3 linked regions of the Sinorhizobium fredii genome follow. The protein of the gene in region 2 binds, or shares a complex with, the protein of the main gene of each other region. Links are inferred from orthologs where the notes say so. Each region holds a gene or a part of one and is shown on either strand. Other genes may lie near its edges. The genes, in order: NXT3_RS01050, dnaN and dinB.

Region 1 (3,110 bases), 110 kb from region 2 along the record:
CGGCCAGCGGACCGAGCAATTGCTCCTTCTTCTTGACGAGATGCAGCGCGGCGCGGCGCGCAGAACGGGGGCCGAGCCCCGGCACCTTTGCCAGGAGCTGAATGAGCTTTTCGATTTCGGGACCGGTGACTCGCTTTGCCATGGCCGGCTTTTAGCGCATCTCCCCGATAAACGGAATCGCTTTGACGGCGATCTCCGCCAATCAGAAGGGCAGCTTCATGCCGGGCGGGATCGGCAGGCCGGCAGTGAGTTCGCGGGTCTTTTCCGCCTGCACCGCGTCCGCCTTTTCCTTGGCGTCCTTGTGGGCGGCGACGATCAGGTCCTCGAGGATTTCGACATCGTCCTCCTTGAAGAGCGAAGGGTCGATCTTCAGGCTCTTCATATGGCCCTTGCCGTCGAGCCGGACAGTGACGAGGCCGCCGCCGGCGGTGCCGTCGACTTCGAGCGCGGCGATCTCCGCCTGCAGCTTCTCCATCTTGGCCTGCATTTCCTTGACCTTGCCCATCATGCCGATGATGTCGCGCATCGTCGTCTCCTGTCGGTTGCTATGTCTGCCTGAATTCGAAGGCGCCCCGTGTCTCGGCGCCTACTCGATGTCGTCGCCGGGTACGATATCGCCGTCCGCGGATTCGGCGGCCGCCGGGGCGAGCATTTCGGCCTCTTCCTCCGCGGCGCGGATGCGTACGTCGGTAATCCGCGCGCCCGGAAAGCGCGCCAAGATCGCGGCGACGTCCGGATCCTGGCGGGCGTCGTTGACGCGCTGTTCCTGGGCACGCTGCTCGGCCTCGACCAGCGTCGGCTCGCCCGGCTCGCGGCTGTAGCTGACGACCCAGTGGATGCCGGTCCACTCCTTGAGCTTGACGGCCAGCTCATTGAGCAGCGTCTTCGGCGCATCGTCGGGGAGGTTGACGTCGAGCCGGCCGGGCTCGATATGGACGAGCCGCAGGAAGCCGCGCACCAGCGTCTTCAGCTTGATGTCGCGGTTCTTCGCGCAGAGGTCGGCGATGTCGCTTACCGAATTGACCGGGACCTTCGGCTCCGGCCTGGCGGCGGCTGCCGGCGCCGGTTTCTCCTCGATGCGGCCGACGGCGATCGGCTGGGGAGCGGCATCCGGCACGGCGCGCAGCATGGTCGCGCCGTTGCCGGACGGCCGCTGCACGGGCGCCGCCTCGACGGAACGGGCCTGAACGGGGGGCTGGGCGGCCTGAGCTTGGGTACCGCTGCCATTGCGGGCCGGCGCAGGGCGCCCCTCGCCTGCCTCGCCGCCCGAAAGCTCGAGCAAACGCCGCGCAGCCTCTTCCGGCGAGGGAAGGTGAGCTGCATGGGCGAGCCGGATCAGCACCATCTCGGCGGCGCCGGCGGGACGCGCCGAGCTTTCCGCCTCGGGAATGCCCTTCAGGAGCATCTGCCAGATGCGCGACAGGGTGGTGACCGCGACGCTGCCGGCGAATTCGGCACCGCGACGGCGCTCGACCTCGCTCAAGGACTGATCGTTCGCCGCCTCGGGCACATATTTCATGCGCGTCACGAGATGGGTGAAGTCGGCAAGATCGGTAAGCACGATCGTCGGATTGGCGCCGGCCTCGTATTGCGCCGCGAATTCGGCGAGTGCCGCCGCGGCGTCGCCCTTGATGATGTGCTCGAAGAGATCGACGATCCGTGCCCGGTCGGCGAGACCGAGCATCGAGCGCACCGTTTCCATCTCGACCGAGCCGCCGCCATGGGCGATCGCCTGGTCGAGCAGCGACAGGCCGTCGCGCGCCGAACCTTCCGCCGCACGCGCTACCATGGCGAGCGCCTCCGGCTCGAAGGGCACGGCCTCCTTGCCGAGGATGGTGGAGAAGAGCCCGACCAGGTCCGAGGCGCTGATGCGCCTCAGGTCGAAGCGCTGGCAGCGCGACAGGACGGTGATCGGAACCTTGCGGATCTCGGTCGTCGCGAAGATGAACTTCACATGCTCCGGCGGCTCCTCGAGCGTCTTCAGCAGGCCGTTGAAGGCCTGGGTCGAGAGCATGTGCACTTCGTCGATGATGTAGACCTTGTAGCGCGCCGAGACAGGCCTGTAGCGCACCTGCTCGATGATCTCGCGGATGTCGTCGATGCCTGTATGGGAGGCGGCGTCCATCTCGATGACGTCGACATGGCGGCCGTCCATGATCGCCTGGCAGTGCTCGCCCGGAACGCGCAGGTCGATCGTCGGCTTGTCGATCTCGGCGGTCTTGTAGTTCAGCGCCCGCGCCAGAATGCGCGCCGTCGTCGTCTTGCCGACGCCGCGCACGCCCGTCAGCATATAGGCCTGGGCGATGCGGCCGGTCTCGAAGGCGTTGGTGAGCGTGCGCACCATCGGCTCCTGGCCGACCATCAGGTCGGAGAAATCCTTGGGGCGGTATTTGCGCGCCAGAACGCGGTAGGCGGCCGGTTTTTCGACGGATGAAACTGGGGATGAAATGGGCGCTTCGTCGCTCATCGACCCTGCCGCTGTTCGAACTCTTGTCCCGACAGGACGGAGAAGGTGGGAGGCTGGCACGATGACCCGTGCCGGGGCTCGTTAGGGCTGCTTCCTTCCGGACCTGACCCGGTTGGCGAGTGGCTCGTCCACCACCAACCTCCCGGCTTCCATATCGGCAATATCTGAAGCAAATGCAAGCCAAGCCGCCAAAAAACTGCTATCGATATAGAATACAAGGCGAATCCGCTTGATCCCGAGGGAGTTTTTCTTGACCGAATTCACGCTCGACGAGCGCCTCGAGCGCGACGGCATACCGATCGCCCCGTTCGGCCTCTGCCAGCTTCGCCTGATGAACGACCGCCGCTGGCCGTGGCTGATCCTCATCCCCCAGCGCGCCGACGTCTCGGAGGTCTTCGAGCTCACGCCGCTCGACCAGGCGATGCTAACCTTCGAGACGAATATGGCGGCAACGGCGCTCAAGAAAGTCACCGGAGCAGAGAAGATCAACATCGGCGCGCTCGGCAACATCGTCCGGCAGCTTCATGTGCATGTCATCGCCCGCCGCAAGGGCGATCCGAACTGGCCCGGTCCGGTCTGGGGCTTCGGCAAGGCCGAGCCGTGGCCCGAAGGCGAGCATCAGGTATTCGCAGCGCGTATATTG
Region 2 (3,107 bases):
GCCTTGGTCATAAAAGGCTTTGAGCTCGCCGAGCGTGCCGCGGCGGAACTCCTCGAAGGCCTTGGTCAGCTCGCGGCAGACAGCGGCTCTCCTCTCCTCGCCGAAAACCGCGGCGGCGGCGGCGACGGTGGCGGCGATGCGGTGCGGCGACTCGAAGAAGAGGAGCGTCGCTGGCACAGCGGCGAATTCCCTGAGCCGGTCACGCTTCGCCTTGTCCTTGGTCGGCAGAAACCCGGCAAACAGGAAGGCGTCGCTCGGAAGTCCCGACGCGACGAGGGCGGCAAGCGGCGCCGACGGGCCGGGGACGGGAACGACCTTGTGGCCGGCGTCGACCGCGAGTTGCGCCAGGCGATACCCGGGATCGGAGACGAGCGGCGTACCGGCATCGGAAACGAGCGCCACCGATTTCCCCTCGGCGAGCCCCGCAATCAGCCGCGGCCCGGCCTCGGCGGCATTGTGTTCGTGGTAGGCGACCGGCCGATTGACGATGCCGTAGCGATCGAGCAGCACCCGCGTCACGCGCGTATCTTCGCAGGCGAGCAGATCGGCGCCGGCAATCGTCTCCAGCGCCCTCAAGGTGATATCGGCGAGGTTGCCGATCGGCGTCGCCACCAGATAGAGCGCCGGTTCCAGGGGGCGCGCCGGTACGCTTGCATTGTGCAGCCGAAAGCTGCGCTGTCTTTCCTTCTCCGCCGCCTCGGCCGATTGCTGCTTTTCCAACGCCCTGTTCCCGCTGATGCCCGGCTTGCCGATTCGCGCCCTTTATGAGTGAGCGGCCAGCGCAGGGCAAGGCCGGCCGGGACGGCAGGCTGCTGCATTTGGGAAAAGCCCGCGAAACCGCTTGCTTTCGCGGCGATTTTTCTGCCATTTTGCCCGTCCACATCGCTCCGGCCGGCCGGCCGGGACACACGCAGTTTGACGCCGCGGCAGGCGCGCCCCGCCCGTCCGGCAATGGTTGAAAGCGGTAGCATCCCATGCGCATTACTCTCGAGCGGTCCAATCTTTTGAAATCGCTGAACCATGTCCACCGCGTGGTCGAACGGCGCAACACGATCCCGATCCTCTCGAACGTGCTGCTGCGCTCCGACGGCGCCAGCCTCGAAATGAAGGCGACCGACCTCGACCTGGAGATCACCGAGGCAACACCGGCGCAGGTGGAACAGGCGGGCGCAACCACCGTTCCGGCGCATCTGCTCTATGACATCGTTCGCAAGCTGCCGGACGGTTCCGAGGTGCTGCTCGCCACCAATGCCGAGGGCACGGCGATGACCGTCGCCTCGGGCCGCTCCAAGTTCTCGTTGCAATGCCTGCCGCAATCGGACTTCCCGGACCTCACGGCCGGCAGCTTCTCGCATTCCTTCCGCGCCAAGGCGACGGATCTGAAGATGCTGATCGACAGGACGCAGTTCGCGATCTCGACGGAGGAAACGCGCTACTACCTCAACGGCATCTTCTTCCACACGGTTGAGAACAAGGGCGAGCTCAAGCTGCGGGCGGTGGCTACCGACGGCCATCGCCTCGCCCGCGCCGACATCGAGGCGCCGGCCGGCTCCGAGGGCATGCCCGGCATCATCATTCCGCGCAAGACCGTCAGCGAATTGCAAAAACTGCTCGACACTCCTGACGTGGTGGTCACGGTCGAGGTCTCGGACGCGAAGATCCGCCTGACGATCGGCTCGATCGTCATGACGTCGAAGCTGATCGACGGGACGTTCCCGGACTATCAAAGGGTGATTCCGGCCGGCAATGACAAGGAACTGCGCGTCGACTGCCAGTCCTTCGCACAGGCCGTCGACCGCGTTTCGACGATCTCCTCCGAACGCGGCCGGGCCGTCAAACTGGCGCTCTCCGACGGCCAGATGACGCTGACCGTCAACAATCCGGATTCCGGCAGCGCAACGGAAGAATTGCCGGTCGGTTATGAGAGCGATCCGCTCGAAATCGGCTTCAACGCCAAATATCTTCTCGACATCACTGCCCAGCTTACCGGCAATGAGGCGGTCTTCATGCTGGCGGATCCCGGCTCGCCGACCTTGGTGCGCGATCTTGCCGCGGACGACGCGCTCTACGTGCTGATGCCGATGCGCGTCTGAGGACAATACGTCTCGATCAGACGCACAGAGGTCGCTGCAGCACGTTTCCGGTCCGAAATCGACTGCGATTTAAAGAGGCGGGCAGCGGCGCGAAATCGGATAGAACCCGCCATGCTGCCGCCTGGCGGGTTTTTCATTGGCGGGACTGTCGCTGGTTGTTGATAAAGTGTCGCTTTCAGACGCAGGCCGACTTGTTTTCGCCGCAGATGGGAGCACATTATGAGCAGACGCTTACGCGCGGCCGCCGAATCGCGGTACCGCGCGCAAAGCCATGGGAACAATGAAGCCGAGGGGATTCGATGAGTCTGCGCCTGAAGGTGAAGGAAAAGTTCGGTCAGAAGTTCGACGAAGAGATTCGCTTCTTTAAGGGCTGGATGAGCAACACCCGCGCGGTCGGCGCGATCCTGCCGACCTCCGCGGTGACGGCGCGGCGGATGGCGAGCGTCGTCAATCCGCGTTCCGGCTTGCCGGTGCTTGAGCTCGGACCGGGGACGGGCGTGATCACCAAGGCGATCCTCGAGCGCGGCATCTCCCCTGAAAAGCTGGTATCGATCGAATACTCCACCGAATTCTTCAACCAGTTGAAGCAGGATTTCGCCGGTGTGAACTTCATCAACGGCGACGCCTTCGACCTTTCGCGCACGCTCGGCGCGCTGAACTGTCAGCAGTTCGACAGCGTCGTCTCCGCCGTACCGCTCCTTAATTTTCCGATGCACCGTCGTGTCGAGCTGATCGACGATCTGCTCTCGCGCATCCCCTTCGGCCGCCCGGTCGTTCAGATCTCCTATGGGCCGATGTCGCCGGTCGTCGCCATGCCGGATCGCTATCGCATCCAGCATTATGATTTCGTCGTGCGCAACATCCCGCCGGCACAGCTCTGGATTTACAGCAAAGCCCATTAGACGGACGGCTCGCCCGTGTTCGGCGTCTATATCACGCACCCGCAGATCCAGATCGATCCTGCTGTCCCGGTGCCGGAGTGGGGCCTGTCCGATCTCGGGCGGGAACGGGCGC
Region 3 (2,962 bases), on a different replicon or contig from region 2:
CCTCGAGGATCGCCGCGCCGTTCTCCTCAACCGAATGTTCGTCACGATGCTTGATCAGCAGCCAGTTGGTCCGTTTGCCGCCATCGCGATCGTTGCGCATCCGAACTAGGACGAAGCTGCCATGCAGCCGCTTGCCAACAAGCGTGAACTTGAAGTCGCCCTTCCTCAGGGCCTCTTCAGGTGACTTCCTACCCTCCGGCTCCCAGTAGCCGCGATCCCATAGCATGACCGTGCCGCCGCCATATTGACCCTTGGGGATCGTGCCTTCGAAGTCGCCGTAGTCGAGCGGGTGATCCTCGACCTCGACAGCGAGCCGCTTGTCACTAGGATCGAGCGATGGCCCCCTGGTCACTGCCCAGGATTTGAACACGCCGTCGAGCTCGAGCCTGAGGTCATAGTGAAGCCGCGTGGCGTCGTGCTTCTGGATCACGAAGCGGCGGCGGTTCGATGGCTTGACCTGCGCCTTACCGCTCGGTTCGCTGGTCTTCTTGAAATCGCGTTTGGCGCGGTATTTCGAAAGATTGTCAGCCATTGGTTTCGCGGACCCTTCCAGGCGTACGAGGAGCGGCGCCGGCGTCTGCCTCCCGATCGTCGATGTTCACAGATGACAACGCGGCCGGCGGTCCGTAGTTTCGCGGGGCGCGCGTGGGTCAGGTCGATCGAACAGTTGATATCGCGGTAAAGGCTGGTATGTTCCCTTTTTGTTTCGGCGCAGATCCTCCGGTAATGCGCCGATCCCCTCGCCATCGCTGAAGCCGTCATGAACGACATAAGCCCCACCCCCATTCGCAAAATCGTCCATGTGGACATGGATGCTTTTTATGCGTCGGTCGAGCAGCGCGATAACCCCGATTTACGCGGAAAGCCTATAGCCGTCGGAGGCTCCGCCGCGCGTGGCGTGGTCGCTGCGGCGAGCTACGAGGCGCGCGCCTATGGCGTTCATTCGGCAATGCCGTCGGTCACCGCCAAGCGAAAGTGCCCGGACCTGATTTTCGTGCCGCCGCGCTTCGACGTCTACAAGGCGGTGTCCCAGCAGATACGGGAGATCTTTGCGGAATACACGCCGATGATCGAGCCGCTATCGCTTGACGAGGCTTATCTTGATGTTACCGAGAACCTGAAAGGCATGGACATCGCCACCGAGATCGCGCTGGAGATCCGTGCCAAGATCAAGGCCGTCACCGGCCTCAACGCGTCGGCCGGCATCTCCTACAACAAGTTCCTCGCCAAGATGGCAAGCGACCTCAACAAACCCAACGGCCAGGCAGTGATCACGCCGAAGAACGGACCGGCCTTCGTCGAGGCCCTCCCCGTCAAGAAATTCCATGGGGTCGGGCCGGCGACTGCGGAGCGCATGCGGAAATATGGCATCGAGACCGGACTCGATCTCAAGGAGAAGACGCTTGAATTCCTGGTGGAGCATTTCGGGAAGTCGGGTCCGTATTTCTATGGCATCGCCCGCGGCATCGATGAGCGCCAGGTGAAGCCCAACCGGATCCGCAAGTCCGTGGGCGCGGAGGATACCTTCGTCGAGGACATCAATGATCTCGATCTGGCGACCGCGGAACTGAAACCGCTCGCAGAGAAGGTCTGGCGCTATTGCGAGGCGCAAGGCATCAGCGGCAAGACGGTCACCGTGAAAATCAAATACTCGGACTTCACCTTGGCGACGCGGAGCCGGACCGGGTCAGTAGCGTTTGCGGGCATTCCTGAAATCCTTGCTGCGGCGTCGGACCTCTTGGCAACCGTCTATCCATTCAAGCGACCTGTGAGGCTGCTCGGTGTCGCGCTTTCAACGCTGACGGCCTCCGAAATCAGTGATGCGCAATCACAGTCCCAACTTGACCTCGGACTCTGACGGGCATCGCCCCGAAATAAAAAAGCCTGCCGCGGGAGGAGGTGCGGCAGGCTTTCCTAAAAGAACCGAACAGCGACTTGGGAGGAGGAGTGCCGCTGTTCCAACAGACGTCCTACTGGGAGGAGGAGTGGGCCGTCTGAAATTCGAAGCGTTGCGGGAGGAGGAGCATCGCTTCGGTGAAAATGATCATACTGCGACAAGCGCCGTCCGCCAGAGTTTATGCTGCACTGGAGGTATGCATCAGCCGCAACAGTCTTTGGGACACATGCGTTACAGCCATCAGGCCCTAACCGATCGAAAGCAGTGAGGTACTTGGTTGGTGGGTCTGCCTCAGGGTATCGATAGATTTCGGACCTGAGATACCGCAGTTCGCCTTCCAGTTCCGGTTCATTGACCTCGATCCACCAGGATTTCGGGCGCCCGTCGCTCCCGTCCGACCACCGGTAACCGCGGGCCTTGAGGTGATCCTTCATGTCGAAGGGGCTGTTCTCGGCAAAAATGCGCACCCGTGAGCGCTGACTTGTGCTGTAGAGCTCCGCAAATGCTGTCGTGGAGTGGGAAGCTGTTTCCCGAGCGAGTGCTTCCAGCGGAGCAAAGCAGTCGTCGACCGCTCCATGGCCATCATGAAAGAAGCGAGCCTGGCCAAGCAGTTAGCCGAGTTTCGCTCCCTCGAATCCACGTGAGGACCAGTCGATCTCGGAGTTGGAACAGGCCTATGCCTTGCCTGAAAAAGTCGACGAAAAAGCATCGCAAAACGGGCGGTCAAACCCGCGTTATGAGCGATGACCAGGTCGGCGGGGTCGATTAGCGTTCCCAATGCCCTCATGTCGATGAGCTGTCCGGCCACCATCTCATCGGTGATGCCTGTCAGCCTGGTGATTTCGCCAGGAATGGAAATGCTCGGCTGCCGCAAACCACCATAGAGGCCAGTGACGTCGCCGATGTTGCCACGCTCGTCAAACGTGAAGGCAATTGCCCCTATTTCGATGATCTCATCCTTGCGATGGTTGAGCCGGGTTGTTTCGGTGTCGAGGATGACGCCCTTCAGCGGAAATTCAGGCCGAACGCTTGTGATGACCGGGCGGGGTTCGAGTTCCTCAGAAT

The links.
Region 1: the proteins of dnaN (region 2) and NXT3_RS01050 are in contact, whole or in part, in a cryo-EM structure (PDB 8GIZ), measured with the Escherichia coli proteins. The link is inferred for Sinorhizobium fredii from one-to-one orthologs.
Region 3: the proteins of dnaN (region 2) and dinB are in contact, whole or in part, in a solved structure (PDB 1OK7), measured with the Escherichia coli proteins. The link is inferred for Sinorhizobium fredii from one-to-one orthologs.

The regions. Positions count from the first base shown.
Region 1 is NZ_CP024307.1:223,631-226,740, reverse strand. What follows is about bases 28-2,984. They hold NXT3_RS01050 (DNA polymerase III subunit gamma/tau), read right to left. Parts: upstream 2,468-2,984; coding sequence 587-2,467; downstream 28-586. Other genes in these bases: NXT3_RS01040 (HIT domain-containing protein), read left to right, coding at 2,718-2,984; NXT3_RS01055 (YbaB/EbfC family nucleoid-associated protein), read right to left, coding at 203-526; recR (recombination mediator RecR), read right to left, coding at 28-142. Also shown: more of recR, read right to left, coding at 1-27; more of NXT3_RS01040, read left to right, coding at 2,985-3,110. UniProt on the Escherichia coli protein: Part of the beta sliding clamp loading complex, which hydrolyzes ATP to load the beta clamp onto primed DNA to form the DNA replication pre-initiation complex.
Region 2 is NZ_CP024307.1:329,727-332,833, reverse strand. Bases 80-3,033 are described here. They hold dnaN (DNA polymerase III subunit beta), read left to right. Parts: upstream 80-974; coding sequence 975-2,093; downstream 2,094-3,033. Other genes in these bases: NXT3_RS01605 (histidine phosphatase family protein), read left to right, coding at 3,011-3,033; pmtA (phospholipid N-methyltransferase PmtA), read left to right, coding at 2,393-2,995; rsmI (16S rRNA (cytidine(1402)-2'-O)-methyltransferase), read right to left, coding at 80-720. Also shown: more of rsmI, read right to left, coding at 1-79; more of NXT3_RS01605, read left to right, coding at 3,034-3,107. UniProt on the Escherichia coli protein: Confers DNA tethering and processivity to DNA polymerases and other proteins. Acts as a clamp, forming a ring around DNA (a reaction catalyzed by the clamp-loading complex) which diffuses in an ATP-independent manner freely and bidirectionally along dsDNA.
Region 3 is NZ_CP024310.1:469,146-472,107, reverse strand. Bases 1-2,809 are described here. They hold dinB (DNA polymerase IV), read left to right. Parts: upstream 1-760; coding sequence 761-1,858; downstream 1,859-2,809. UniProt on the Escherichia coli protein: Poorly processive, error-prone DNA polymerase involved in translesion repair and untargeted mutagenesis. Copies undamaged DNA at stalled replication forks, which arise in vivo from mismatched or misaligned primer ends.